2 regions of the Streptomyces sp. NPDC050439 genome follow, and region 1 is predicted to be linked to the other one. Evidence: predicted binding sites of a transcription regulator. Region 1 holds the regulator's gene; the other holds the start of a gene.
The links. The regulator HrcA, encoded in region 1, represses chaperone genes, less so after heat shock. The targets are predictions, from matches to a motif close to TTNGCACTCNGNNNNNCNGAGTGCNAA.
Positions count from the first base shown of each region.

Region 1 (14,509 bases):
GCGGCGGGAATGTTCGGGGCCGCAGGCCGCCGTACGCTATTCCGCCGTGACGAAGTCGATCAGTTCCTCCACGCGGCCCAGCAGCGCCGGCTCAAGATCGCGGTAGCTGCGCACCGAGCCCAGGATCCGCTGCCACGCGGCGCCCGTGTTGAGGGGCCAGCCCAGCGCCTCGCAGACGCCCGTCTTCCAGTCCTGGCCGCGGGGGACCCGGGGCCACGCCGCGATCCCCACCGACGACGGCTTCACCGCCTCCCACACGTCGATGTAGGGGTGCCCCACCACCAGGGCCGAAGGGGAACTCACCTGCGCCGCGATCCGTGACTCCTTCGAGCCGGGCACCAAGTGGTCCACCAGGACGCCCAGGCGCGCGTCGGGCCCGGGGGAGAACTCCTCGACGATCCCCGGGAGGTCGTCGATGCCCTCCAGGTACTCGACGACCACGCCCTCGATCCGCAGGTCGTCGCCCCACACCCGCTCGACCAGCTCCGCGTCGTGCCGTCCCTCGACGTAGATCCGCCCGGCACGGGCGACCCGGGCACGCGCCCCCGGCACGGCCACCGAACCCGATGCGGTACGCGTGGCACGTACCGGAGTGGAGGCAGCGGACGAAGGGCGGACCAGCGTCACCGTCCGGCCCTCCAGGGCGAAGGCCCCCGGCGTCATGGGAAAGACGCGGTGCTTGCCGAAGCGGTCCTCCAGGGTCACCGTCGGACCCTCCGCCGTCTTCTCGCAGCGGATCACCGCCCCGCAGAACCCGGTGCTCAGCTCCTCCACCACGAGGTCCGCCTCCGCGGCGACCTCCGGCACGGGCTTCGGCTTCTTCCACGGGGGAGTGAGGTCTGCGGAGTACTGGCGCATTCGCATGACGATAAGAGAAGCGGCGTACGAGCGGCTACGACACGCCGAAGCGAGCCGCCAGTGTGGCGCGTTGCGCGCGGACAAAAGCCGCATCGACCACCGCGCCGTGCCCCGGCACGTACAGCGCGTTCTCGCCGCCCAGGTCAAGCAGCCGGTCGAGCGCCGCCGGCCACCGCGTCGGGACCGCGTCGGGTCCGGCCTGCGGTTCGCCCGACTCCTCGACCAGGTCGCCGCAGAAGACGATCTCGGGGGTGTCACCCGTGCCGGGCACCAGGACCGCCAGGTCGTGGCCCGTATGACCCGGCCCGACGTTCGCGAGCAGGACCTGCACCCCACCGCCCAGATCCAGCGTCCACTCCCCGCACACCGCGTGACGCGTGCGGACGAGCAGGTCGGCCGCCTCCGCCGCGGCGTCCGGGGCGACCCCGTGTCGCACGGCGTCGGCGCGCAGCTCGTCGCGTCCCCTCGCGAGCAGCGCGTCGAGCCCGACCGCGCCGTACACCTCGACCCCCGCGAACGCCGCGGCGCCGAGAACGTGATCGAAGTGCGGATGCGTCAGGGCGAGATGGGTGACCCGGCGGCCCCCGCCGAGGATGCCGCGCGCCTGGTTGCGCAGCTCCGCTCCCTCGCGCAGCGTCGCGCCCGCCTCGATCATCAGCGCCGATTCGCCGCCGACGACCAGGCCCGCCGTACAGTCCCAGACCGGCAGGCGCCTGCGTCCCACATGCGGCGCGAGCCGCTCCCAACCCGCCTCGTCCCAAGCCAGTGCCACGTCCATGCAGCCGACGCTAGCCCCGCGCGGGCGGCTTGGCAGCCGTCGCCCCGGCCGTCGGGCCGACATAGGGTCCGGCCCTTGCCGGGCCCGTACCTCGCAGCCGTACACTGGGCGCGGTGCAGGCTGGCACTCACCTGCGGGGAGTGCCAGGCAAGGCCGCGGGGCAGACGGGTCCCAGGGCGAAAAGGTGGAGGTGTTGCGCGGATGCTCAGTGAACGCAGGCTCGAGGTGCTGCGTGCCATCGTCCATGACTACGTCGGCACCGAGGAGCCCGTCGGCTCCAAGGCGCTCACCGAGCGGCACAGCCTCGGGGTCTCGCCGGCCACCGTCCGCAACGACATGGCGGCGCTGGAGGAGGAAGGGTTCATCGCCCAGCCCCACACCAGCGCGGGCCGTATCCCGACCGACAAGGGGTACCGCCTCTTCGTCGACCGGCTCGCGGGCGTCAAGCCGATGGCGGCCCCTGAGCGCAGGGCCATCCAGAACTTCCTCGACGGCGCCGTCGACCTCGACGACGTCGTGGCGCGCACGGTGCGGCTGCTCGCGCAGCTGACCCGGCAGGTCGCGGTCGTGCAGTATCCGTCCCTCACGCGGTCGACGGTGCGGCACGTGGAGCTGCTCTCGCTGGCTCCCGCCCGCCTGATGCTCGTACTGATCACGGACACGGGCCGGGTGGAGCAGCGCATGATCGACTGCCCCGCCCCGTTCGGCGAGACCTCGCTCGCGGACCTGCGGGCGCGGCTCAACAGCAGGGTCGCGGGCCGTCGCTTCGCGGACGTGCCGCAGCTCGTGCAGGACATGACGGAGTCCTTCGACGCGGAGGACCGCGGCACGGTGGCGACGGTGCTCTCGACACTCCTCGAAACTCTTGTCGAGGAGACCGAGGAGCGGCTGATGATCGGCGGAACGGCCAACCTCACCCGCTTCGGACATGACTTTCCCCTCACCATCAGGCCCGTCCTGGAGGCTCTTGAGGAGCAGGTCGTCCTGCTCAAGTTGCTTGGCGAGGCCACGGATTCGGGCATGACCGTACGGATCGGTCACGAGAACGCCCATGAGGGACTCAGCTCTACGTCCGTGGTCTCCGTCGGCTACGGTTCGGGCAGCGAGGCAGTAGCCAAACTCGGCGTGGTCGGCCCGACCCGCATGGACTATCCGGGAACGATGGGAGCAGTACGCGCAGTGGCACGTTACGTCGGACAGATCCTGGCGGAGTCGTAAGTGGCCACGGACTACTACGCCGTACTAGGCGTGCGCCGCGACGCTTCCCAGGACGAGATCAAGAAGGCCTTCCGGAGGCTTGCGCGAGAGCTTCACCCGGACGTCAATCCGGATCCGAAGACTCAGGAGCGCTTCAAGGAGATCAACGCCGCGTACGAGGTGTTGTCGGACCCGCAGAAGAAGCAGGTCTACGACCTCGGCGGTGACCCGCTGTCCCAGGCGGGCGGCGGTGGTGCGGGCGGTTTCGGGGCCGGTGGCTTCGGCAACTTCTCGGACATCATGGACGCGTTCTTCGGGACGGCGTCGCAGCGTGGCCCCCGGTCGCGCACGCGCCGTGGCCAGGACGCCATGATCCGGCTCGAGATCGACCTGGACGAGGCGGCCTTCGGGACCACCAAGGACATACAGGTCGACACGGCGGTCGTCTGTACGACCTGCAGCGGTGAAGGTGCCGCGCCGGGGACGTCCGCGCAGACGTGTGACATGTGCCGCGGTCGCGGCGAGGTGTCGCAGGTCACGCGGTCCTTCCTCGGCCAGGTCATGACGTCGCGGCCGTGCCCGCAGTGTCAGGGCTTCGGCACGGTCGTGCCCACCCCCTGCCCGGAGTGCGCCGGCGACGGCCGCATCCGGTCGCGGCGGACGCTGACCGTGAAGATCCCCGCAGGTGTCGACAACGGCACGCGGATCCAGCTCGCGGGCGAGGGCGAGGTCGGCCCCGGCGGCGGCCCCGCCGGCGACCTGTACGTGGAGATCCACGAGTTGCCGCACGCCGTGTTCCAGCGGCGCGGGGACGATCTGCACTGCACGGTCACCATCCCCATGACGGCCGCGGCTCTGGGCACCAAGGTGCCCCTGGAGACGCTGGACGGCCTGGAGGAGGTCGACATCCGGCCCGGCACGCAGTCCGGCCAGTCGGTGCCGCTGCACGGCAGGGGCATCACGCACCTGCGGGGCGGCGGACGAGGTGACCTCATCGTGCACGTCGAGGTCCTCACGCCGAGCAAGCTGGACGCGGAGCAGGAGCGGGTCCTGCGGGAGCTTGCGCAGCTGCGCGGCGAGGAGAGGCCCACGGGGCAGTTCCAGCCGGGACAGCAGGGTCTGTTCTCGCGTTTGAAGGATGCGTTCAACGGGCGCTAACGCCTTTTACGGGCGAGGCGCCTTGAGCGGTGCCTTTCCTGCGCCCCCGGTAGCGGTTCGCCCGTGCCGGGGGCGCTTCGCTGTCTGTCCGCGGGCTGTCCTGGGTTGCTCGCGCAGTTCCCCGCGCCCCTTACGGGGCGCTCCTGGTCGTGCCGGGTGACGGGTGGGTGGGTGGGGAAGTCCCCGCGATTCGGCCCCCCGGCCAGGAAGTGGCACGATGCGTTCATGCCCACCGCACTGACCGATCTCTGCCGCCTTCCGATCGTGCAGGCCCCCATGGCGGGAGGCGCCTCGTGCCCCCAGCTCGCCGCGGCCGTCTCCGAGGCCGGGGGGCTCGGATATCTCGCCGCCGGATACAAAACCGCCGACGGGATGTACCAGGAGATCAAACAGCTGCGGGGGCTCACGAGCCGGCCGTTCGGCGTGAACCTGTTCATGCCGCAGCCCGAGTACGCCGATGCCGCCGCCGTCGACGTCTACCGCAACCAGCTCGCCGGTGAGGCCTCCTGGTACGAGACGCAGCTCGGCGACCCGGACAGCGGCCGCGACGACGGCTACGACGCCAAGCTGGCGATCCTCGTCGAGGACCCGGTGCCGCTGGTGTCGTTCACCTTCGGCTGCCCCACCCGTGACGTCTTCGACGCCTTCGCGCGGGTCGGCACCATCACCGTCGCCACCGTCACCTCGCCCGAAGAGGCGCAGACCGCCCAGTGGTCGGGCGCCGACGCCGTGTGCGTACAGGGCATCGAGGCGGGCGGCCACCAGGGCACGCACCGCGACAATCCCGAGACGGACGGCGCGGGGCTCGGTCTCCTCTCGCTCATCGCGCAGGTGCGCGACACCGTGCAGATCCCGGTCGTCGCGGCCGGCGGCCTGATGCGCGGCTCGCAGATCGCCGCGGTGCTCGCGGCCGGCGCGGACGCCGCGCAGCTCGGCACGGCCTTCCTGGTCTGTCCCGAGTCGGGCGCGAACGCCCTGCACAAGCAGGCCATGACCAACCCGCTGTTCACCCGGACCGAGCTGACCCGCGCGTTCTCGGGACGCCCCGCGCGCGGCCTGGTCAACCGCTTCATGCGGGAGCACGGGCCCTACGCCCCCGCCGCCTACCCCCAGGTCCACCACCTCACCAGCGGTCTGCGCAAGGCCGCGGCCAAGGCCGGTGACGCGCAGGGCATGGCGCTGTGGGCGGGGCAGGGTCACCGCATGGCGCGGGAGCTTCCCGCCGGGCAGCTCGTGGAGGTCCTCGCGGCCGAACTGGCCGAGGCCAAGGCGGCGTTGGCGGCCGGAGGGCAGCAGGGGACCCAGTCCGGGAGCCAGGCGTGACCGCGCCGGTCTTCGTCGTCGAGACCTTCGAGGGCCGTGCCGGGGGTGGCGAGCGACGCTACGTGCTCGACGGTCCCGAAGGGCGCCACGCCGTCTCCGTGAAGCGGCTGCACGCAGGTGAGGACGTCGTCCTGACCGACGGGGCCGGGCGCTGGGCCGACTGCGTGGTCGAGGACACCGAGGGCAAGGACCGGCTGATCCTGCGGATGGACGCCGTACGGGAAGAGGCGCCGCAGGAGCCCCGCATCACCGTCGTACAGGCCCTGCCCAAGGGTGACCGCGGTGAACTCGCCGTCGAGACCATGACGGAGACCGGTGTCGACGCGATCGTGCCGTGGTCCGCGTCGCGCTGCATCACGCAGTGGAAGGGCGAGCGCGGGCTCAAGGCGCTCGGCAAGTGGCGTGCCACGGCCCGCGAGGCGGGCAAGCAGTCGCGCCGGGTGCGGTTCCCCGAGGTGGCGGAGGCCATGTCGACCAAGCAGGTGGCGGCGCTGCTCGCGTCCGCCGACCTCGCCGCGGTCCTGCACGAGGAGGGCAGCGAACCGCTGGCCACGGCTGATCTCCCCGCGGCCGGGCACATCGTCCTGGTGGTCGGCCCCGAGGGCGGCGTGTCACCGGACGAGCTCGCGGCCTTCGCGGACGCGGGGGCGAAGCCGTACCGCCTGGGGCGCAGCGTGCTGCGTACGTCGACCGCGGGGACGGCGGCGGCCGCACTGCTCCTGGGACGCACGGGCCGCTGGTCCTGAACTCCCGCGCCGGGTGCCCCCGGAGTTTGGACGCAAAGGGGACTATCGTCAGGCGGCTCGGGGTGGCACTCTGCCGCCTATGGGGGCATTGAGGCGCTTACGTGATCGTGCGGTGGTCGTGCGCGGGCGGCGTCGGCGGGTGTGGGGCGCCGTCGGGTTCGCGGGGGCGGCGGTGATCGGGGTCGCCGCGTGTGATCCGGTCGACGGCGGCATGAACACCGCGGCCATCGCGATCACCACGGACGAGATGGCGACCAAGGAGCTGGAGCGGCAGCATCTCGACGTGCTGTGGATCAGCTGCACCGCCCGCTACAAGTCCCGGGTCACACCGTCCAGCGGCTCCCCGGACCGGGACGCCGTCGCCACCGTCGACTGCCAGGGCCAGGCCAAGACCGGCAAGGGCTCCGACGACACCAGCGACATCACCGTCAAGGGCTCCGTGTGGTCCGTCGTCGACGGGCACTGCGTACGCGGCAACCTCACCGCCAAGGTCGACGGCAAGCAGTGGTTCCGGGTGGACGTGCTCGGCGACTGCTCCGGGGGCGACGAACCGGAGCAGCCGGAGGAACCGGACCAGCCGGACCAGCCGGACCAGCCGGATGAGCCCGACCAGCCGCCCGCCGCGACCGTCACGGTGACCGTCACGCCCCATCCGAGCTGCTCGTGCATCAGGGGCAAGTGATCCAAAACCCTGTCCGGCTCCGCCCGCGCTGCCTAGGCTGGCTGGGTGACACTGACTGGGCACTCTGCGTATCTCCGGTTTCCCCATCTGCGCGGCGAGTTGGTCGCCTTCACCGCCGAGGACGACGTCTGGGTCGCGCCCCTCGACGGCGGCCGGGCGTGGCGCGTCAGCGCCGACAACACACCGGTGAACCACCCCCGCGTCTCCCCGGACGGAACGACCGTCGCCTGGACCTCCACGCGTGACGGCTCCCCCGAGGTGCATGTCGCCCCGGTCGACGGCGGGCCCTCCAAGCGCCTGACGCACTGGGGCAGTTCACGCACCTCGGTGCGCGGCTGGACCCCGGACGGGCGGGTCCTCGCGGTCAGCACCGCCGGCCAGGCCTCGCTGCGCCGCAGCTGGGCACGGGCCGTCCCGCTGGACGGCGGGCCCGCGGACACGCTGCCGTACGGACTCGTGGGAGATGTCGCGTACGGCCCCCGGGACGGCCAAGTCCTGCTGCTCTCCGCGCCGATGGGGCGCGAGGCAGCCTGGTGGAAGCGCTACCGCGGCGGCACCGCGGGCAAGCTCTGGATCCGGCGCGGGGGCGCGGGTGACGAGGAACGCTTCGTACGCGTCCATGAAGAGCTCGACGGGAACATCGAGTACCCCCTGTGGGTGGGTGAGCGCATCGCCTTCCTCTCCGACCACGAAGGCGTCGGCGCCGTCTACTCCTCGCTGCCCGACGGCTCCGATCTTCGGCGGCACACCGATGTCGAGGGCTTCTACGCCCGGCACGCTGCGACCGACGGCGCCCGCGTCGTGTACGCGTGCGCGGGTGAACTCTGGCTCCTCGACGACCTGGTGGACGCCGCGCCCCGTCGCCTCGACGTCCGTCTCGGCGGCCAGCGCACCGATCTCCAGCCGCACCCCGTCAGCGCCTCACGCTGGTTCGGCGCCGCCGCTCCCGACCACACCGGACGGGGCAGCGCCGTCTCCGTGCGCGGCGGCGTGCACTGGGTGACGCACCGCGAGGGGCCCGCCCGCGCGCTCGCCGCCGAGCACGGGGTACGCGCACGGCTGCCGCGCACGTTCCGTGTCGACGGCGAGGAACACGTCGTCTGGGTGACGGACGCGGAGGGCGACGACGCGCTCCAGTTCGCACCGGCCACCGGCCTCGCACCCGGCGCCACCCCACGCAGGATCGCCGCCGGGCAGCTGGGCCGGGTGCTCACGCTGGCCGTGGCGCCCGACGGCAGCCGGGCCGCCGTCGCCTCGCACGACGGCCGGGTGCTCCTCGTCGAGCGGGAGAGCGGTGAGGTGCGGGAGGTCGACCGCGGCGAGCACGGGGACGCCACCGGGCTCGTCTTCTCGCCGGACTCGGCCTGGCTCGCGTGGTCGCACCCGGGGCCCAGTCCGCTGCGGCAGCTGAAGCTGGCGAACACGGCGGATCTCTCGGTGTCCGAGGCGACGCCGCTGCGGTTCCGCGACTACGCGCCCGCGTTCACCCTCGACGGCAAGCATCTCGCGTTCCTGTCCGCGCGGGCCTTCGACCCCGTCTACGACGAGCACGTCTTCGACCTCGCCTTCGTCGGCGGATCGCGGCCCCACCTCATCACGCTGGCCGCCACCACGCCCTCGCCCTTCGGGCCGCAGCGGCACGGGCGGCCCTTCGAGGCGCCCGACAAGGACGAGACCCCGGACAGCGAGGGCTCGCCCGTCACCCGCATCGACCTCGACGGTCTCGCCGACCGCATCGTGCCGTTCCCGGTCGAGGCCGCCCGGTACTCGACGCTGCGGGCCGCCAAGGACGGCGTCCTGTGGCTGCGCCACCCCGTGCGCGGCGTCCTCGGCGCGTCCCGGGCCACCCCGTCCGACCCCGACCCGCAGACCGAGCTCGAACGCTACGACCTCGTGCAGCAGCGCATCGAGGAACTGGCCTCGGACGCCGACCACTTCGCCGTCAGCGGGGACGGCAAGCGGGTGCTGCTGTGGGCCGACGGGAAGCTGAAGGTCGTGCCGAGCGACCGGCGTGCCTCCGGCGACGAGAGCTCCGACTCGAACATCACCGTCGACCTCACCCGGGTCCGGCAGACCGTCGATCCGGCCGCGGAGTGGCGGCAGATGTACGACGAGGCCGGGCGCCTCATGCGGGACAACTTCTGGCGGCCCGACCTGGGCGGGATCGACTGGGACGGCGTCCTCGACCGGTACCGTCCGGTGCTCGGCCGGGTGGCCACGCACGACGACCTCGTCGACCTGCTGTGGGAGGTCGCCGGGGAACTCGGCACCTCGCACGCGTACGTCATGGGAGGCGGGGGACGGGGGAGTTCGGCGGTACGGCAGGGGCTGCTCGGTGCTGATGTATCCCCGGGCGCGGACGGGGCGTGGCGCATCGACCGCATCCTGCCCTCCGAGACCTCCGACCCCTCCGCCCGCTCGCCGCTCGCCGCACCCGGGGTCGCGGTGCGCGCCGGGGACGCCCTCCTTGCCGTCGCGGGGCGGCCGGTCGATCCGGTGACGGGTCCCGGACCGCTCCTCGTGGGCACGGCGGGGAAGCCGGTGGAGCTGACGGTGTCGCCCGCGGGCGGGGGCGACCCGAGGCACGCGGTGGTGATCCCCGTCGACGACGAGGAGCCGCTGCGGTACCACGCCTGGGTCGTGGACCGGCGTGCGTACGTCCACGAGCGGTCGGGCGGCCGGCTCGGATACCTCCATGTGCCGGACATGCAGGCTCCCGGCTGGGCGCAGATCCACCGTGATCTGCGGGTGGAGGTGGCCCGGGACGGTCTGGTGGTGGACGTTCGGGAGAACCGTGGCGGGCACACGTCGCAGCTGGTGGTGGAGAAGCTGGCCCGCAAGATCGTGGGCTGGGACCTGCCGCGGGGTGCTCAGCCCTTCAGCTATCCGGCGGACGCGCCACGCGGGCCCGTCGTCGCCGTCGCCAACGAATTCTCCGGCTCCGACGGGGACATCGTGAACGCGGCGATCAAGGCGCTGGGGATCGGACCCGTGGTGGGGACGCGGACGTGGGGCGGCGTCATCGGCATCGACAGCCGGTACCGCCTCGTGGACGGCACGCTGGTGACCCAGCCCAAGTACGCGTTCTGGCTGGAGGGCTACGGCTGGGGCGTCGAGAATTACGGGGTCGACCCGGACGTGGAGGTGGTGACGACCCCGGAGGACTACGCCTCGGGCCGGGACCCACAACTGGACGAGGCGATCCGCCTGGCTCTGGCTTCCCTGGAGACGACACCCCCCAAGACGGCACCGGAGCTGCCGGGGTCCTGACGTCGCCGGATAGCATGCCCAGGGACCGATGAAGAGCGAGGACCGGAGGCTCCGCATGGCGGGCGAACCGCAGGCTGACTGCCTGTTCTGCAAGATCGTCGCGGGGGACGTGCCCGCGACCCTCGTCAGGGAGACGGACACGACGGTCGCCTTCCGGGACATCAACCCGCAGGCCCCCACTCACGTACTGATCATCCCCAAGGCGCACTACCCGGACGCCGCGGCCCTCGCCGCCGCCGAACCCACCATCGCCGCCGACGTCCTGCGGGAGGCCGCCGAGGTCGCCGCCGAGGAGAAGGCGGAGAGCTACCGCATCGTCTTCAACACCGGCACCGGCGCCGGCCAGACCGTCTTCCACGCGCACGCCCACGTCCTCGGCGGACGCGGCCTGCAGTGGCCTCCGGGATAACGGGACAACGGGATAACTGACCTTGTCCGTACGTGAACTGGTGGTCCTCGGCACCGCGAGCCAGGTCCCCACCCGGCACCGCAACCACAACGGGTACGTCCTGCTCTGGGACGGGCAGGGCATCCTCTTCGACCCCGGCGAGGGCACGCAGCGCCAGATGCTGCGTGCCGGGGTCGCCGCGCACGACCTGCACCGGATCTGCGTCACGCACTTCCACGGCGATCACTCGCTGGGCCTGCCGGGAGTCATCCAGCGCATCAACCTGGATCGCGTCCCGCACGACGTGACCGTGCACTTCCCGCGCTCCGGGCAGCACTTCTTCGACCGGCTCCGGTACGCCACGGCCTACCGCGAGACCGTCTCCCTCGTCCAGGAGCCCGTGGCGGACGACGGACCCCTGGCCGTCACCCCCTCCTTCACGCTCGACGCCGTCAGGCTCTCGCACCCCGTCGAGTCCTTCGGCTACCGCATCACCGAGCCCGACGGCCGGCGGATACTCCCGGAGCTGCTCGCCGCGCGCGGCATCGCGGGACCCGACGTGGGCCGCCTGCAGCGGGAGGGCTCGCTGCGGGGCGTCACGCTCGACGAGGTGAGCGCGGTACGGCGGGGGCAGAAGTTCGCCTTCGTGATGGACACCCGCCTCTGCGACGGCGTCCACACGCTCGCCGACGGCTGCGACATGCTCGTCATCGAGTCCACCTTCCTGGACGAGGACGAGCAACTGGCCCGCGACCACGGGCACTTGACCGTGGGGCAGGCCGCCCGGGTCGCCGTGGACGGCGGCGTCCGGCATCTCGTGCTGACCCATTTCAGCCAGCGCTACCCCGACCCCGGCGTCTTCGAGCAGCAGGCCCGGGACGCGGGATTCGACGGTGAACTCACCGTCGCCAAAGACCTGCTGCGTGTACCTCTGCCCAAACGAACCACCTGAGTGAGCCGCCGCCATGCCCCTTCCCAAAGCCGAACTCCACCTCCACATCGAGGGGACGCTCGAACCCGAGCTCGCTTTCTCCCTCGCCGCCCGCAACGGCGTCACGCTCCCGTACGCGGACACCGAAGAGCTCCGCAAGGCCTACCTCTTCGATGACCTGCAGTCTTTCCTCGACCTGTACTACGGCCTCATGGCCGTCCTGCGGACCGAGGCGGACTTCGAGGAGCTCGCCGACGCCTATCTGGCGCGAGCGGCCCAGCAGGGCGTGCGGCACGCGGAGATCTTCTTCGACCCGCAGGCGCACATGACGCGCGGCGTCGCCATCGGCACCGTGATCGAAGGGCTCGGGCGCGCCCTCGACCGCAGCGTCGAGCGGCACGGGATCTCGACCAAGCTCATCATGTGCTTCCTGCGTGACGAGTCCGCCGAGTCCGCCCTGGAGACGCTGGAGGCGGCCAAGCCCCACCTGCACCGCATCATCGGCGTCGGTCTCGACTCCGCCGAGGTCGGCCACCCGCCCGCCAAGTTCCGCGAGGTGTACGAGGCGGCGGCCGCGCTCGGCCTGCGCCGGGTCGCGCACGCGGGCGAGGAGGGCCCGCCCGCGTACATCACGGAGGCCCTGGACGTCCTGGGCGTCGAGCGCATCGACCACGGGCTGCGCTGCATGGAGGACCGGGAGCTGGTGGAGCGGCTCGTGAGCGAGCGGGTGCCGCTCACGCTCTGCCCGCTGTCCAACGTCCGGCTGCGCGCCATCGACGTACTCGAGGAGCATCCCCTGGTGCGGATGATGGACGCCGGGCTGCTGTGCACGGTCAACTCCGACGACCCCGCGTACTTCGGCGGCTATGTCGACGACACCTTCCACGCCGTACGCGAAGCCCTCGCGCTCGACCAGGAACGGCTGCGGGAGCTCGCGCGGAACTCCTTCGAGGCGTCCTTCCTCGACGGCAGTGCGCAGGACGAGGAGTTGCGGGCGCGGTATCTCGCCGAGGTCGCGGAATATTCCTTCGACTGATCGCGGAGGGCGGGCCTACGGTTCGCCCATGCATCCTCGAACCCCCCGCCGCCCTGCCCATGTCGCCATGGTCGGTGTCCCGATGGTCAGCCATGTGCTGCCCGGCCTGGAGATCATCCGCGAACTCGTGGCGCGTGGCCACCGGGTGACGTACGCGAACGACCCGGCGACCCGTGAGCTGATCGAGCCCACGGGCGCCGAACTCGTCCCGTGCACCTCGAAGTTGCCGTTCAAGGAGAACGTGTGGCCCGAGGACCCGATCGCCGCCAGCGGTCTGTTCCTCGACGACGCGATGTCGGTGCTCCCGCAGTTGCGCGCGTTCTACGACGACGACCCCGCCGACCTGTATCTGTACGACATCGGTGCGTACGTCGCCCGCGCGCTCGCCGAGGCGCAGGGACGGCCGTTCATGCAGCTCTCGCCCACCTTCGTGTCCTGGGACGGCTACCAGGAGGAGGTCGGGGCGCAGTTGAAGCAGCTCCCCGGGGCCGCCGAACTGCAGGCGCGGTTCGGGGAGTGGCTCGCGGAATGCGGGGCCACGACCCTGGACGTCGACACCTTCTCGGGGACGCCGGACCACGCCGTGGCCACGATTCCCCGTGCCATGCAGCTCTTCGCCGACCGGGTCGACCCCAAGCGGGTCGCCTTCGTCGGGCCGTGTTTCGGCGACCGCTCGGCGCAGGGCGGCTGGCAGCGGCCCGAGGGCGCCGAGAAGGTGCTGCTCGTGTCGCTGGGCTCCGCCTACACGCAGCAGCCCGAGTTCTACCGGCGCTGCGTGGAGGCGTTCGGCGGGCTCGCCGGTTGGCACGTGGTGCTGCAGATCGGCAGGCACGTGGACCCCGCGGAGCTCGGCGAGGTGTCGGGGAACGTGGAAGTGCGCTCGTGGGTACCGCAGTTGGCGATCCTGGAGCAGGCCGACGCGTTCGTCACGCACGCGGGCATGGGCAGCAGCAGCGAGGGGCTCCACAGCGGGGTGCCGATGATCGCCGTGCCGCAGGGGGCCGAGCAGCCGCTCAACGCGGACCGGCTCGTGGAGCTGGGGGTCGCGCGGCGGATCGACACGGCCGACGCGACGCCGGACGCGTTGCGCCGCGCGCTGCTCGACCTGACCTCCGACCCCGAGGTCGCGGCCCGGGTCGCCCGGCTGAAGGCGGAGGTGCGGGCCGAGGGCGGCACGGCCCGGGCGGCTGATCTCGTCGAGGCGGAGCTCGGCGTTCGGCCTCCGGTGGCCTGAATCCGTTACGTTGCCTGCATGGTCGTACCTCTCAAACCCAGCATCGACCCGCTCAAGGGAGCCCGCAGAGCAGGCGATCCGCCCTGCGACGTGTTCCTCACCGGCACGGTCTTCCTCGACATCATCTTCACCGGGCTCGACTCCGCGCCCGTGCGCGGCACCGAGTCCTGGGCGCGCGGCATGGGGTCGAGCCCCGGCGGCGTCGCCAACATGGCGACCGCGCTGGCCCGGCTCGGCCTGCGCACGTCACTGGCGGCGGCGTTCGGGGACGACCACTACGGCGAGTACTGCTGGGACGCGCTCGAACAGGGCGAGGGCATCGACCTCGCGACGTCACGCACCGTGCCCGGGTGGCACTCGCCGGTGACCGTCTCCATGGCGTACGAGGGTGAGCGGACCATGGTCAGCCACGGGCACGAGCCGCCGCCCGACGCCGGATCGGCGGACGGCGGCGCCCCGACCTGCCCGCCACGCGCGCGTGCCGCGGTCGCCTCCCTGACGCCCGGCACGCGCGCGCCGTGGATCGCCGAGGCCGCACGCACCGGCACGCGGATCTTCGCCGACGTCGGGTGGGACGACACCGGGCGCTGGGACCTGGCGGGGCTCGGGGACCTGCGGCACTGCGAGGCGTTCCTGCCGAACGCGGAGGAGGCCATGCGGTACACGCGCACCCAGTGCCCCCGGGCCGCCGCACGTGCGCTGACCGAACACGTGCCGCTCGCCGTGGTGACGCTGGGTGCCGAAGGGGCGTACGCGGTGGACGGGCGGACCGGCGAGACCGCCGAGGTTCCGGCCATCGCGGTCGAGGCGCTCGATCCCACCGGGGCCGGTGATGTCTTCGTGGCGGGCTTCGTGACCGGCACCCTCGCCGGGTGGCCCCTCGCGGACCGGCTCGCCTTCGCGGGGCT
Region 1 covers NZ_JBFAJT010000003.1:913,927-928,435, reverse strand. Annotated here, with positions in the region: gene AB0I66_RS17235 (DUF3097 domain-containing protein) at 37-858, opposite strand; gene AB0I66_RS17230 (MBL fold metallo-hydrolase) at 893-1,636, opposite strand; gene hrcA (heat-inducible transcriptional repressor HrcA) at 1,838-2,854, shown strand; gene dnaJ (molecular chaperone DnaJ) at 2,855-3,991, shown strand; gene AB0I66_RS17215 (nitronate monooxygenase) at 4,217-5,314, shown strand; gene AB0I66_RS17210 (16S rRNA (uracil(1498)-N(3))-methyltransferase) at 5,311-6,060, shown strand; gene AB0I66_RS17205 (hypothetical protein) at 6,140-6,742, shown strand; gene AB0I66_RS17200 (S41 family peptidase) at 6,794-10,012, shown strand; gene AB0I66_RS17195 (HIT domain-containing protein) at 10,068-10,421, shown strand; gene AB0I66_RS17190 (ribonuclease Z) at 10,444-11,352, shown strand; gene AB0I66_RS17185 (adenosine deaminase) at 11,366-12,367, shown strand; gene AB0I66_RS17180 (macrolide family glycosyltransferase) at 12,396-13,601, shown strand; gene AB0I66_RS17175 (PfkB family carbohydrate kinase) at 13,620-14,509, shown strand, end outside.

Region 2 (14,509 bases), on a different contig from region 1:
GGCGGCATCGCCACCATCGGCTACGACCCCGCCCGCGCCGTCGACCTGGCGAGCGGCCGCCTGCCCTGCGACGGCGCCGAGGGAACCCTCACGGCCGCCGACGTCCGCCGGATGCTCTCGGGAGGTTTCAGGCCCACCACCGATCCGGTCGAGCTGGGCCGGGTCCGCACCGCGGTCATCTGCGCCCCCACCCCTCCGGCGGCCGACCGCAGCCTCGACCTGAGCCAGGTGGCCGAAGCCGCCCGCGCCCTGGCCGCGCGGCTGCGCCCGCACACCACGGTGATCCTTGAGTCACCCGCTTACCCCGGAACCACGGAGGAATTCCTGCGCCCCATCCTCGAGGAGGGCTCAGGCCTGCGCGCGGGCCGCGACTTCCACCTCGCGCACTCCCCCGGCCGCCTCGACCCGGGCAACCGCACCCACGGCTACGCCGGCACCCCCAAGGTCATCGGCGGCCTCACCCCGGCCTGCACCGAATCGGCCGCCGCCTTCTACGGCCGCCTCACCGACAAGGTCGTACGCGCGCGTGGCCCACGTGAGGCCGAGACGGTGCACCTCCTGGAGACCAACTACCGGCACGTGAACATGGCCCTCGTCAACGAGATGGCCGTGCTCTGCCACGACCTGAGCATCGACCTCTGGGACGTCATCCGCTGCGCCGAGACCAAGCCCTTCGGCTTCCAGGCCTTCCGCCCGGGACCCGGCGTCGGCGGCCACGGCGTCCCCCTGGACATCCCCGGCCCCGGCCGCGGCGCCCACCCCCTGCGCATGGTCGAACTGGCCCAGCAGGTCAACGACCGCATGCCCCGGTACGTGATCCAACGCTCGGCGACCCTGCTGAACGAACACGGCAAGTCGGCCCGCGGCGCCCGCGTCCTGCTTCTCGGCGTCACCTACAAGCCCGACCTCGCCGACCAGCAGGGCTCCCCCGCCCAGGAGGTCGCCACCCGCCTGATGGAGATGGGCGCCGCCGTCAGCTACCACGACCCCTACGTGCCCAGCTGGAGCGTGCTCGGCCACCCCGTCCCCCGCGCGGACTCCCTCTACGAGGCGGCGGCCGACGCCGATCTCACGATCCTGCTCCAGCACCACCGCACGTACGACCTGCAAGGTCTCGCCGTGAAGGCCCAGCTGCTCCTCGACACCCGCGGCGCGACCCCGGCAGGCGCGGCCCACCGTCTCTGAGGGCGACAGGACAGACAAGAAGGGCCCCGGTACGCGTACCGGGGCCCTTCTTTAAGAAACAGTCGATCAGCGGCTGTGCTGCGAGTCCGCGACCGTCACCTCGACGCGCTGGAACTCCTTGAGCTCGCTGTAGCCCGTCGTCGCCATCGCCCGGCGCAGCGCCCCGAAGAAGTTCATCGAGCCGTCCGGGATGTGCGAGGGACCGGTGAGAATCTCCTCCGTCGTGCCGACCACACCGAGGTCGACGCGCTTGCCGCGCGGCACGTCCTCGTGGACGGCCTCCATGCCCCAGTGGTGGCCCTTGCCGGGCGCGTCCGTGGCGCGCGCCAGCGGGGAGCCCACCATCACCGAGTCGGCGCCGCAGGCGATGGCCTTGGGCAGGTCGCCGGACCAGCCCACGCCGCCGTCGGCGATGACGTGCACGTACCGGCCGCCGGACTCGTCCATGTAGTCACGGCGGGCGGCCGCGACGTCCGCGACGGCGGTGGCCATCGGCACCTGGATGCCCAGGACGTTGCGCGTGGTGTGCGCGGCGCCGCCGCCGAAGCCGACGAGGACACCGGCCGCGCCCGTGCGCATCAGGTGCAGCGCGGCGGTGTACGTGGCGCAGCCGCCGACGATCACCGGGACGTCGAGCTCGTAGATGAACTGCTTCAGGTTGAGCGGCTCGGCGGCGCCGGAGACGTGCTCGGCCGAGACGGTCGTCCCGCGGATGACGAAGATGTCGACACCGGCGTCCACGACGGCCTTGGAGAACTCGGCGGTGCGCTGCGGGGAGAGCGCGGCGGCGGTGACCACGCCCGAGTCGCGCACCTCCTTGATGCGCTGCCCGATCAGGTCGGCCTGGATGGGGGCGGAGTAGATCTCCTGAAGGCGCCGGGTGGCGTTGTCGGTGTCCAGCTCCGCGATCTCGTCGAGCAGCGGCTGCGGGTCCTCGTACCGCGTCCACAGGCCTTCGAGGTTCAGTACGCCCAGACCACCCAGCTCGCCGATGCGGATCGCGGTCTGCGGGGAGACAACCGAGTCCATCGGCGCCGCCAGGAAGGGCAGCTCGAAGCGGTAGGCGTCGATCTGCCAGGCGATCGAGACCTCCTTCGGGTCGCGGGTACGACGGCTCGGCACGACGGCGATGTCGTCGAAGGCGTACGCGCGGCGGCCGCGCTTGCCGCGCCCGATCTCGATCTCAGTCACGTGGGTGGCCCTTCAGCTTTCTTCGGTACTTCGCACTTCTTCGGCACTTCGGCACTCGGTCTGCCGCTCCAGTATCCCCGACGCGCGCAAAGGGGGCGGCCCCGGGAATCGGGACCGCCCCCACGCGCGCGTGCGCGGCGAAAACGGATCAGCGAACAGGTCAGCGCTTGTTCGCGTAGTTCGGCGCCTCGACCGTCATCTGGATGTCGTGCGGGTGGCTCTCCTTGAGACCTGCCGACGTGATGCGCACGAAGCGGCCCTTGGTCTCCATCTCGTCGATGGACGCGGCGCCCACATAGCCCATCGTCTGGCGAAGGCCGCCGACGAGCTGGTGCAGCACGTTGGCCAGCGGGCCGCGGTAGGGCACCTGACCCTCGATGCCCTCGGGAACGAGCTTGTCGTCCGAGGCCACCTCGGCCTGGAAGTAGCGGTCCTTGGAGTACGAGCGGCCCTGCCCACGGGACTGCATCGCCCCGAGGGAACCCATGCCGCGGTACGACTTGAACTGCTTGCCGTTGATGAACATGAGCTCGCCGGGAGACTCCTCACAGCCGGCGAGCAGGCTGCCCAGCATCACCGTGTCGGCTCCGGCGGCGAGCGCCTTGCCGATGTCACCGGAGTACTGCAGACCGCCGTCGCCGATGACCGGGACGCCGGCCGCGCGGGCGGCGAGCGCCGCCTCGTAGATCGCGGTGACCTGCGGGACGCCGATACCGGCGACCACACGCGTGGTGCAGATGGAGCCGGGGCCCACACCGACCTTGACACCGTCGACACCGGCGTCGACCAGGGCCTGGGCGCCGTCACGCGTCGCGACGTTGCCGCCGATGACGTCGACGCCGACGCTGGACTTGATCTTCGCCATCCAGCTCAGCGCGTTGCTGTTGTGCCCGTGCGAGGTGTCGACGATGAGGAAGTCCACACCCGCCCCGGCCAGCGCCTGCGCCCGCTCGAGGGCCTCGGGGCTGGCGCCGACCGCGGCACCCACGAGGAGGCGGCCCTCGGCGTCCTTGGCCGCGTTCGGGTACTGCTCGGCCTTCTTGAAGTCCTTGACGGTGATGAGGCCCTTGAGCACCCCGGCCCCGTCGACCAGCGGAAGCTTTTCGATCTTGTGGCGGCGCAGCAGCTCCATGGCGTCCACGCCATTGATGCCGACCTGGCCCGTGACCAGCGGCATCGGCGTCATGACCTCGCGCACCTGACGGCTGCGGTCGTTCTCGAAGGCCATGTCGCGGTTGGTGACGATGCCGAGCAGCTTGCCCGCCGGGTCGGTCACCGGGACGCCGCTGATGCGGAACTTCGCGCACAGCGCGTCCGCCTCGGCCAGCGTCGCGTCCGGGTGCACCGTGATCGGGTCGGTGACCATGCCGGACTCGGAACGCTTCACGAGGTCGACCTGGTTGACCTGGTCCTCGATGGACAGGTTGCGGTGCAGCACGCCCACGCCGCCCTGCCGCGCCATGGCGATGGCCATGCGGGCCTCGGTGACCTTGTCCATGGCCGCCGAGAGCAGCGGGATGTTCACACGCACATTGCGGGAGATGCGGGACGAGGTGTCGACCGCGTTCGGCAGCACTTCCGACGCGCCGGGCAGCAGCAGCACGTCGTCGTAGGTCAGCCCGAGCGTCGCGAATTTATCGGGTACCCCCGTCGAAGAACCGCCGTTTGCAGTCATGACACCTTCCCCAAATGGCCTTGATCGGTGCGGATGTCCATGCTAACGGGAACGAAGGGTGTCTCATTCCACGATCAAGATCATCGATCAGGTTTGTACGTTCATACGTCATGAACGGACGCCGAAGCCGCTCACCGAGCGACCGGTGATCGTTACTGCTCGGCCAGTGCCCGCAACCGGCTCAACGCGCGATGCTGCGCGACCCGCACGGCACCCGGGGACATGCCGAGCATCTGTCCGGTCTCCTCGGCCGTGAGACCGACCGCGATCCTCAGGAGCAACAGCTCGCGCTGGTTCTCCGGAAGGTTCGCCATGAGCTTCTTGGCCCATGCGGCGTCGCTGCTGAGCAGCGCGCGCTCCTCGGGGCCGAGGGAGTCGTCGGGCCGCTCGGGCATCTCGTCCGACGGCACCGCGGTGGATCCGGGATGGCGCATCGCGGCGCGCTGCAGGTCGGCGACCTTGTGGGCGGCGATGGCGAAGACGAAGGCCTCGAAGGGGCGCCCCGTGTCCTTGTACCGCGGCAGCGCGAGGAGGACCGCGACGCACACTTCCTGCGCCAGGTCCTCCACGAAGTGCCGTGCGTCTCCGGGCAGTCGGGAGAGTCTGGTGCGGCAGTACCTCAGCGCCAGGGGGTGCACATGAGCCAGCAGATCGTGCGTCGCCTGCTCGTCACCCTCGACCGCGCGAAGGACGAGGGCACCGATCACCGTCGTCTTGTCATCGCGCATCGGTCCATGGTGCCTTGGCGCCGATTGATCCGTGGCACCACGTCCGTAGTTGTGCACCGAAGCGTTATGAGCAGGTGCGCCGGAACTCATCTCGTGCGCCCTCCCCTCCCGCTCGACCGACCTGTCCCCGAGGAACTCCACACCTCAAGGATGCGGCATCGGCGGCGAAGCAACGGCAACCGCTCCCGCGAGGGGGAGCGACGGGCGTCCGTCACCCCGCCCACCACACGGCGGGCGGGGATCGCCGTGCCCGCACGGCGGCACACCTATCGGACCAGGCCCCAGCGGAAACCGAGCGCCACGGCGTGCGCGCGGTCCGAGGCGCCGAGCTTCTTGAACAACCGCCTGGCGTGGGTCTTGACCGTGTCCTCGGAGAGAAAAAGCTCACGTCCGATCTCGGCGTTGGACCGGCCGTGGCTCATGCCCTCGAGCACCTGGATCTCACGCGCGGTGAGGGTGGGCGCGGCGCCCATCTCGGCCGAACGCAGTCTGCGCGGAGCCAGCCGCCACGTCGGGTCGGCGAGCGCCTGGGTGACGGTCGCGCGCAGCTCGGCGCGCGAGGCGTCCTTGTGGAGATAGCCGCGGGCACCGGCGGCGACCGCGAGCGCGACGCCGTCCAGGTCCTCGGCCACGGTGAGCATGATGATGCGCGCACCGGGGTCGGCGGACAGCAGCCGCCGGACCGTCTCCACGCCGCCCAGACCGGGCATGCGTACGTCCATCAGAATCAGGTCCGAGCGGTCGGCGCCCCAGCGGCGGAGGACTTCCTCGCCGTTGGCCGCCGTCGTCACACGCTCGACGCCGGGCACGGTCGCAACCGCGCGGCGGAGCGCCTCTCGGGCAAGCGGGGAGTCGTCGCAGACGAGGACGGATGTCATGACTGTCCTCCGCGGCTCTCACAGCTGCTGCGCGTCACCTTGAGCCTCCAGGCTGGTACATATTCGTCACCTGTGCGGTTGACGCTCTCGGACATCTGCCCGAGCGCTTGTTCTTTCAACCGCCTCGCACTCTCAACGACGGTCACCCGAAAGAGTTACGGGGCGGTCAGCCACGTTCGGCACTCTACGTGAGGGCGCGGACACAGAGCAGACAGCGCAAGAGACCCTCAACCTTTCATCACAACCCATGCCCCATTTAGCCCTCTTCCTTCCCTTTTACTGGTGTCTGTGGCTAGATTTTCCAATGAGTCATATTTTCATCTCCTTAGACAGTAGATGTACGGTCGTGGGCACCGTATCCGCGCAGAACGGCTACCAGGAGACAAGCAATGGCAGATTTCTCCCGCCTTCCCGGACCGAACGCTGATCTCTGGGACTGGCAGCTCCTCGCGGCCTGCCGCGGGGTCGACAGCTCGCTCTTCTTCCACCCCGAGGGCGAGCGGGGCGCGGCACGCAGCGCGCGTGAGAACTCCGCCAAGGAGGTCTGCATGAGGTGCCCGGTACGCGCGGAGTGCGCTGCTCACGCCCTCGCGGTACGAGAGCCGTACGGCGTGTGGGGCGGGCTCACCGAGGACGAGCGCGAAGAGCTCATGGGCCGCGCGCGCAACCGTCTGGTCACCACTTCGGCGCCCTCGGCGTCGGCCTCGCACGGCGGCATGATCACGCACACCTGAAGGAACGTTTCTCCAGGAAACGCTCAGCGCTCAGCGGCGCGCGCGAGGTGGTCGAGCGTGGCCGCGACCGCCGGCACCTGCGCCAGATCCGGCAGGGTGAGCGCGACGATCTCGCGCTGGACGGCAGGCTCCACCGTCACTGTGCGTGCACCTTTGGGGCGAACGGACTCGATGGCCAGTTCGGGCAGCACCGCGACCCCAAGGCCCGCACCGACCAGGCCGATCACCGCCGGATAGTCGTCGGTCGCGAAATCGATCCGGGGCACGAAACCCGCCCCTTCGCAGACCTCGACCAGCTGCCTGCGACAGCGCGGACAGCCCGCGATCCACGGCTCGTCGGCCAGTTCCCCGATGGCGACCGACTCGGCCTTGGCGAGCCGGTGCCCCTCGGGCACGAGGCCGACGAGCCGGTCGGCGAGCAGGGGGCGTACGACCAGGTCGTCCCACTCCTCGGCGGCGGACGCGCCCTCGTAGCGGAAGGCGAGCGCCACGTCGCAGTCGCCCTCGCGCAGCATCTCGACCGAGCGCGGCGGTTCGGCCTCCACGAGCGAGACCCGAGTGCCGGGGTGGGCGGCGCGCAGGGCGGCCAGCGCGCTCGGCACCAGCGTCGAGCTGCCGCTGGGGAAGGAGACGAGGCGGACGCGGCCCGCACGCAGGCCCGCGATCGCGGCGACCTCCTCCTCGGCGGCCGTCAGGCCCGCCAGGATTCCGGTGGCATGCCGGACCAGGGCCTCGCCCGCCTGGGTCAGGCGCATCTCACGACCGGTGCGGATCAGCAGTGTCGTGCCCGCGGAGGCTTCCAGCGCCTTCATCTGCTGGCTCACGGCGGGCTGGGTGCAGCCGAGCTCGCGCGCGGCGGCGGAGAAGGAGCCGCTGAGGGCGACCGCACGCAGGACACGGAGATGACGGGCCTCGATCATGGATCAAGCATAAGTGACGCTTGGGGTGATCGCCCAATAATGCTTCGACGCTTTGGGCGAGCTCGCCTAGCCTTCCGTCATGAAGCTTCTTTCCATGAATCTGGGCCGGTTCAAGGCCGTGGACTACACCGACGCACCCTCGGGCGGCACCGGCATCGACAAACAGCCCGCCGAAGGGGCCGTACGGGTGACGGCGCCCGGCCCCAAGGGCGCCGGCGGGAGCGGCCTCGCCGGGGACGAGGTCTGCGACACGCGGCACCACGGCGGCGACCACCAGGCGGTGTACGCCTACGCGCGCGAGGACCTCGACGCGTGGGAACAACTGCTCGGCCGGGCGCTGCCCCATGGCTCCTTCGGCGAGAACCTCACGACGTCCGGCCTCGACGTGAGCGGCGCGAAGGTCGGCGAACGCTGGCGCGTCGGGCCCGAGTTGCTCCTGGAGGTGACGTCGGGCCGCATCCCCTGCCAGACGTTCCAGGGACACCTCGGCGAGACCAAGTGGGTCAAGCGCTTCACGCAGCGGGGCCTTCCCGGCGCCTATCTGCGAGTGATCGAACCGGGTGAGATCCGCGGCGGGGACCCGATCGACGTCGTGCACCGGCCGGAGCACGACATCACCGTCGCCCTCCAGTTCAGGGCGGCGATGACGGAGAAGCACCTGCTGCCGGGGCTGCTCGCCGCCGGTGAGGCGCTGCATCCCGAGGTGATCGAGGCGGCTCGTAAGTACGTGGACAAGTACGGTTCACCGACGCCGTGATCGGCGGCCTTCGGATCTCACTAGCCTTGGTCCATGACTACGGCTCTGATTACGGGATCGACCGCCGGTATCGGCGCGGCCTTCGCCCGGCGGCTCGCCGGTGACGGCCACAACCTGGTCCTGGTGGCACGGAACACCGAGCGACTGCGGGAACAGGCGACCGAACTGCACGACCGGCACGGCATCGAGGCGGAGGTGCTCACCGCGGACCTCGCGACCGACGACGGGATCGCCGCCGTCGAAAAGCGCCTCGCGGACCGCAGGAACGCGGTCGACCTCCTGGTGAACAACGCCGGGTTCGGCAACAAGGGCCAGTACCTGGAAGTGCCGATGGCGGACGAGCTGACGATGCTCAAGGTGCACTGCGAGGCGGTGCTCCGGCTGACGTCGGCGGCGACGGAGGCGATGCGGGAGCGGGGACGCGGGGGTGTCGTCAACGTCGCCTCGGTGGCCGCGTTCGTGCCGCGCGGGACGTACGGCGCCTCGAAGGCGTGGGTCGTGCAGTTCACCCAGGGTGCGGCGAAGGACCTGGCCGGTTCCGGGGTACGGCTGATGGCCCTGTGCCCCGGCTTCGTACGGACGGAGTTCCACGAGCGCGCCGGGATGGGGACGTCGAACATCCCCAAGTGGATGTGGCTCGACGCGGACAAGCTGGTCGCGGCAGGTCTCTCCGACCTGGCGCGCGGCAAGACCCTGTCCATCCCGGACCCCCGCTACAAGGCGCTGATGGGCGTGGTGAAGGTGACGCCGAGGGCGCTGCTGGGCGGGGTCACTTCGCGTACGGGACGGAAGTACGGCCCTCAGTAGAGGGCCCCGTAGGGGGCGCGGGGAACTGCGCGAGGACGGAGAGACGACCCGCGGTCGGCAACGGCGATAACCCGGCAGACGCGCATCCGTGAACGCACCGAGGCCCGGCGCCCCCAACCAGGGGGAACCGGGCCTCAGTTCAGCTCAGCGGCAGCGGGTCAGTGCGAGTGACCGTGACCGCCGTGGCCGGCGTCCGCCTCTTCCTCGGCCGGCTTCTCGACGACCAGGGTCTCGGTCGTGAGCAGCAGGGAGGCGATGGACGCGGCGTTCTCCAGCGCGGAGCGCGTGACCTTGACCGGGTCGATGACGCCGGCCTTGACCAGGTCGCCGTACTCACCGGTGGCGGCGTTGAAGCCGAAGCCCTTGTCGAGCTCGGCGACCTTCGAGGTGATGACGTAGCCCTCGAGGCCGGCGTTCTCGGCGATCCAGCGCAGCGGCTCGACGGCGGCGCGGCGGACGACCGCGACACCGGTGGCCTCGTCGCCGGTCTTGTCGAGGTTGCCCTCGAGGACCTTGACGGCGTGCACCAGAGCGGAGCCACCACCGGAGACGATGCCCTCCTCGACCGCGGCGCGGGTCGCGGAGATGGCGTCCTCCAGACGGTGCTTCTTCTCCTTGAGCTCCACCTCGGTGGCGGCGCCGACCTTGATGACGCACACGCCGCCGGCCAGCTTCGCGAGGCGCTCCTGGAGCTTCTCGCGGTCCCAGTCGGAGTCCGTGGCCTCGATCTCGGCCTTGATCTGGTTGACGCGACCCTCGACCTCGGAGGCGTTGCCGCCGCCGTCGACGACCGTGGTGTCGTCCTTGGTGATGGTCACGCGGCGGGCGGTGCCGAGCACGTCCAGGCCGACCTGGTCGAGCTTGAGGCCGACCTCTTCGGCGATGACGGTGCCGCCGGTGAGGGTGGCGAGGTCACCGAGCATGGCCTTGCGGCGGTCGCCGAAGCCGGGGGCCTTCACCGCGACGGCGTTGAAGGTGCCGCGGATCTTGTTCACGACCAGGGTCGACAGGGCCTCGCCCTCGACGTCCTCGGCGATGATCAGGAGCGGCTTCGAGGCGTTGGTCTGGATGACCTTCTCGAGCAGCGGCAGCAGGTCCTGGATGGACGAGATCTTGCCCTGGTGGATCAGGATGTACGGGTCGTCGAGGACGGCCTCCATACGCTCCTGGTCGGACACCATGTACGGGGACAGGTAGCCCTTGTCGAAGGCCATGCCCTCGGTGAAGTCCAGCTCCAGACCGAAGGTGTTGGACTCCTCGACGGTGATGACACCGTCCTTGCCGACCTTGTCCATCGCCTCGGCGATGAGCTCGCCGACCTGCGGGTCCTGGGCGGACAGACCGGCGACGGCCGCGATGTCGGCCTTGTCGTCGATCGGACGCGCGGTGGCGAGGAGCTCCGCGGAGACGGCCGCGACGGCGGCGTCGATGCCCTTCTTCAGGGCGGCCGGGGAGGCGCCGGCGGCTACGTTGCGCAGGCCTTCCTTGACCAGGGCCTGGGCGAGCACGGTCGCGGTGGTGGTGCCGTCACCCGCGATGTCGTTGGTCTTGGTCGCCACCTCCTTGACGAGCTGCGCGCCGAGGTTCTCGTACGGGTCCTCGACCTCGACCTCACGGGCGATGGTGACGCCGTCGTTGGTGATGGTGGGAGCGCCGAACTTCTTGTCGATGACGACGTTGCGGCCGCGGGGGCCGATCGTCACCTTGACCGTGTCGGCAAGCTTGTTGACGCCGCGCTCGAGGGCGCGACGGGCGTCCTCGTCGAACTTCAGGATCTTCGCCATGGGAGCGGTTCAGCCCTCTCGAAAAATCGGTTTCAAACGAACTGCGCCCCTCGCCGCCCGGCAATCAGCAGCGGGGTGACCAGGGGCGCAACTCAAAAGCAAAACTGGTGAAGCAGGTGAATTACTTCTCGACGATCGCGAGGACGTCGCGAGCCGAGAGGACGAGGTACTCGTCGCCGTTGTACTTCACCTCGGTGCCGCCGTACTTGCTGTACAGCACGACATCGCCGACCTTCACGTCGAGCGGCAGGCGCTCGCCGTTCTCGAAGCGGCCCGGGCCCACGGCGAGGACAGCACCCTCCTGGGGCTTCTCCTTCGCGGTGTCCGGAATGACCAGGCCAGAGGCCGTGGTCTGCTCGGCGTCGAGCGGCTGGACCACAATGCGGTCCTCGAGCGGCTTGATGGCAACCTTGGAGCTGGCGGTCGTCACGATCCGGTCTCCCCCTTCGGAGATCTACGGGGTTAACAGTCTGGGGTGGCGACCAGGTGGATCCGTCGTCGCGGGTGCCGGACCTGCCCGTCGCTGGTTGGCACTCTCCAGTGGTGAGTGCCAAGGCCGAGACTAGGACGACGATTAGCACTCGGTCAAGCGGACTGCTAATTCGCTGACGCGGGTCTTATCCCGACGGGGACGCCGAGGGGCCCCCGCGCCCCTCGGGGCAACGTTTCCTCACGTCGGGCGGTTCCGTCTCCGGGGCCGTGTGCCGCCCGGATTTCGGCGCGCCCGCGGGTGGGGCGCAGCTGGGCGACGCCCCCGGTTTACGCGGCGGGACCTTCTCCGCCGCCTTGCGGCCGAGGCGCTCGATCGGGTCCACCGACTGCGCGCACCCGGCGAGCAGTGCGGGCGCGAGCACGCCCGCCGCGACGGCCGCGGCGAAGCAGCGGCGCGCCCGCGCCCGCCCGGTCACAGGTAGTCCTCCAGCCTGGCCACCGCGTACCCCTTGTCGGTGACCGTCTTCATGACCTTGCGGACCATGTCGGGCATGCTGCCCTTCCAGTCCTCGCGCCCCCGGAAGTGCGTGAGGATGATGTCGCCGGGGTGCAGGTCCCGGTCCCACTCGCGCCACTCCATGTGGTCGGCGAAGGCCTCGGACGCCCACAGCGGCACGGCCTTGATCCCGCAGGACTTGGCGGCCCGCAGCGTGTCCGCGTTGTAGTTGCCGTACGGCGGGCGGAAGAGTTCGGGCCGCTTGCCGTAGCGCTTCTGGATGACGTTCTGCATGCCGCAGATCTCGCGGCGCTGGCCCTCGTACGAGAGCCCCGGCATGTAGCGGTGGTTGAGGGTGTGGTTGTTCAGGACGACACCGCGCGACTGCATCTTCTTGAAGTAGCCGTAGTCCTCCTTGACCAGGTAGTCGCTGAGGAACGCGGTGTACGGGATCTGCAGTTCGCTCATCATCTTGAGCAGCGCCGGGTCCTTCTCGGCGCCGTCGTCGATGGTCAGGAAGACGATCTTCTTCTTGGTCGGGATCGTCGTGAAGACGGGCGGCAGACTCGCCTGCCCCTTGACCTCGAACCCCTTGCGGGTGGTGATCTTCGGCTTCTTGGCCGGGGCTTGCGGCGCCGCCAGCGGGGTCTTCGCCAGGCCCCAGCGCTTCGCGGCGGCGGCGCGGGCGACCTGGGTGACACGGAGTTTGTGGGCGTAGGAGTCGAGGGCGCGGGCGGGCGGCGCGTCCAGGCGCTGCTGGCCGGGGGCGGGATTCGCTGCGCCGTCGGCGCCCGAGGCGCAGCCGGAGGCGATCGCGGCGACGACGAGCACGGCCACCCCGGCGCGCACCTGTCCCCTGACCCGACGCCGCGCCGGACCCCGTCCCCGGCTCTTCCACCGTGGGCCGAATTTGTCGTTTTGTCGTACTAGTTGCATGGCGCCGGATCTTTGCAGCTCACAGGCCCGCTGCCGGGCCGACACCGCCATCGGGCGCACACCATCCACCGACTGGCCCACAATGGGCCGGGTGAACGACCTCGACCGTGATCCGACTGCCCCGACCCCTCTGACCTCCTTCTCCGCGCTGCTCACCCCCGAAGGCCGGTCGCTGCTCGATCTCGACGAGGTGCGGGAGGCCGATCCCGCACGCGAGCTGGCCGTCGCGACGCGCCTGCGCCGCGAGCACCCGGCGGAACTGGTCACGGCGGTGCTCGCGCAGGCGCGGCTGCGGCGCCGTGCGGTGGCGAAGTTCGGGGCCGAGGACGCGAGCCGGATGTTCTTCACCCCGAACGGCGTCGAGCAGGCGACCCGTACGAGTGTGGCCGTGCACCGCGCCGAGAGCTTCAAGGCCCTCGGCGTACGGAGCGTGGCCGACCTCTGCTGCGGCATCGGCGGCGACGCCATCGCCCTCGCCCGGGCCGGGGTCGCCGTCCTCGCCGTCGACCGCGACCCGCTGACCTGCGCGGTGGCGCGCGCGAACGCGGACGCGCTCGGTCTCACCGACCTCATCGAGGTGCGCGAGGCCGATGTCACCGAGGTCGACACGACGGCGTACGACGCGGTCTTCGTCGACCCGGCACGGCGCGGCGGACGGGGCCGCATCTTCGACCCCGAGGCCTGCTCCCCGCCCCTCTCCTGGGCCATCGAGGCCGCCCGCAAGGCCCCGCACGCGGCGCTGAAGATCGCTCCCGGCATCCCGCACGAGGCGGTGCCCGCCGATGCCGCCGCGGAGTGGATCTCGGACGGCGGGGACGTCAAGGAGGCCGTGCTGTGGTTCGGCACGGAGGCCCCGTCCTCGCACCGCGCGACCCTGCTGCCCTCGGGCGCCTCCCTGTGGTCCTCGCTCGACGCGATGCTGCCGGATCCCGGCGTGCGGCCGGTGGGGCGCTATCTGTACGAGCCGGACGGCGCCGTCATCCGGGCGCATCTGGTGGCGGAGGTGGCCGCGCGGGTGGCGGGCGGCCTGATCGACGAGACCATCGCGTACGTCACCTCCGACGCCCTGCACGCGACGCCGTACGCGGTGGCGTACGAGATCACCGACCAGCTCCCCTTCGGCGTGAAGAAGCTGAAGGCGGTGCTGCGGGAGCGGGAGGTCGGCATCCTGACGGTGAAGAAGCGGGGTTCCGCGGTGGAGCCGGAGGAACTGCGCCGGAAGGTGAAGCCGCAGGGCAAGAACGCGGCGACGGTCTTCCTCACGCGGGTGGCGGGCGCGCCGGCGATGCTGATCGGGCAGCCGGTGGCTGCATTCAGCCCCTCCGGCGTTTGAGGAGAGGGGTCTGGGGCGGAGCCCCAGTTTCGGGAAGGGGTGCCCGCGCGCGGAGCGCGCTAATGGGTGGCAGCGGGGAGAGCCCCGCAGGGACCCCCTACCGGCATGCTTCCGCCCGCCCCAGCAACAACCCCCGCTCTCGCCCGTTCCGCGTGAGCCCCGCCGCCCGCTCGAACTCGACCCGCGCCTCCGCCGCACGCCCGAGCCGCAGCAGCAGGTCCCCCCGCACGCTCGGCAGCAAGTGGTAATCCTTCAGGGCGGGTTCCGCCGCAAGCGCGTCGACGAGCAGCAGCGCCTCCGCGGGCCCCGAGGCCATCGACACCGCCACCGCACGGTTCAGTTCGACCACCGGTGAGGGAGCCCGCGCGGCAAGCAGTTCATACAGGGCGACGATCTGAGGCCAGTCCGTCTCGTCATACGACGGCGCGTTGGCGTGGCAGGCGGCGATCGCGGCCTGGAGCTCGTAGGGACCGGGGCCGCCCGTCGACGCGGCCCGCGCGCGGGCGAGCGCGGCGAAGCCCCGCCGGATCAGCGGCCGGTTCCAGTGCCGCCGGTCCTGGTCCGCGAGGAGCACCGGCTCGCCCTTCGGCCCCGTACGCGCCGCCGAACGGGACGCCTGGAGCTCCAACAGCGCCGCCAGGCCGTGTACTTCG
Region 2 covers NZ_JBFAJT010000004.1:21,254-35,762, reverse strand. Annotated here, with positions in the region: gene AB0I66_RS17535 (nucleotide sugar dehydrogenase) at 1-1,185, shown strand, start outside; gene AB0I66_RS17530 (GuaB3 family IMP dehydrogenase-related protein) at 1,252-2,376, opposite strand; gene guaB (IMP dehydrogenase) at 2,537-4,051, opposite strand; gene AB0I66_RS17520 (sigma-70 family RNA polymerase sigma factor) at 4,204-4,779, opposite strand; gene AB0I66_RS17515 (response regulator transcription factor) at 5,046-5,657, opposite strand; gene AB0I66_RS17510 (WhiB family transcriptional regulator) at 6,047-6,391, shown strand; gene AB0I66_RS17505 (LysR family transcriptional regulator) at 6,415-7,311, opposite strand; gene AB0I66_RS17500 (MOSC domain-containing protein) at 7,391-8,068, shown strand; gene AB0I66_RS17495 (SDR family oxidoreductase) at 8,102-8,875, shown strand; gene groL (chaperonin GroEL) at 9,034-10,659, opposite strand; gene groES (co-chaperone GroES) at 10,781-11,089, opposite strand; gene AB0I66_RS17480 (polysaccharide deacetylase family protein) at 11,564-12,523, opposite strand; gene AB0I66_RS17475 (methyltransferase domain-containing protein) at 12,606-13,856, shown strand; gene AB0I66_RS17470 (sigma-70 family RNA polymerase sigma factor) at 13,954-14,509, opposite strand, start outside.
Region 2: groES (co-chaperone GroES) is a predicted target of HrcA. The motif match lies at 11,234-11,260, and genes of this name have one in related genera.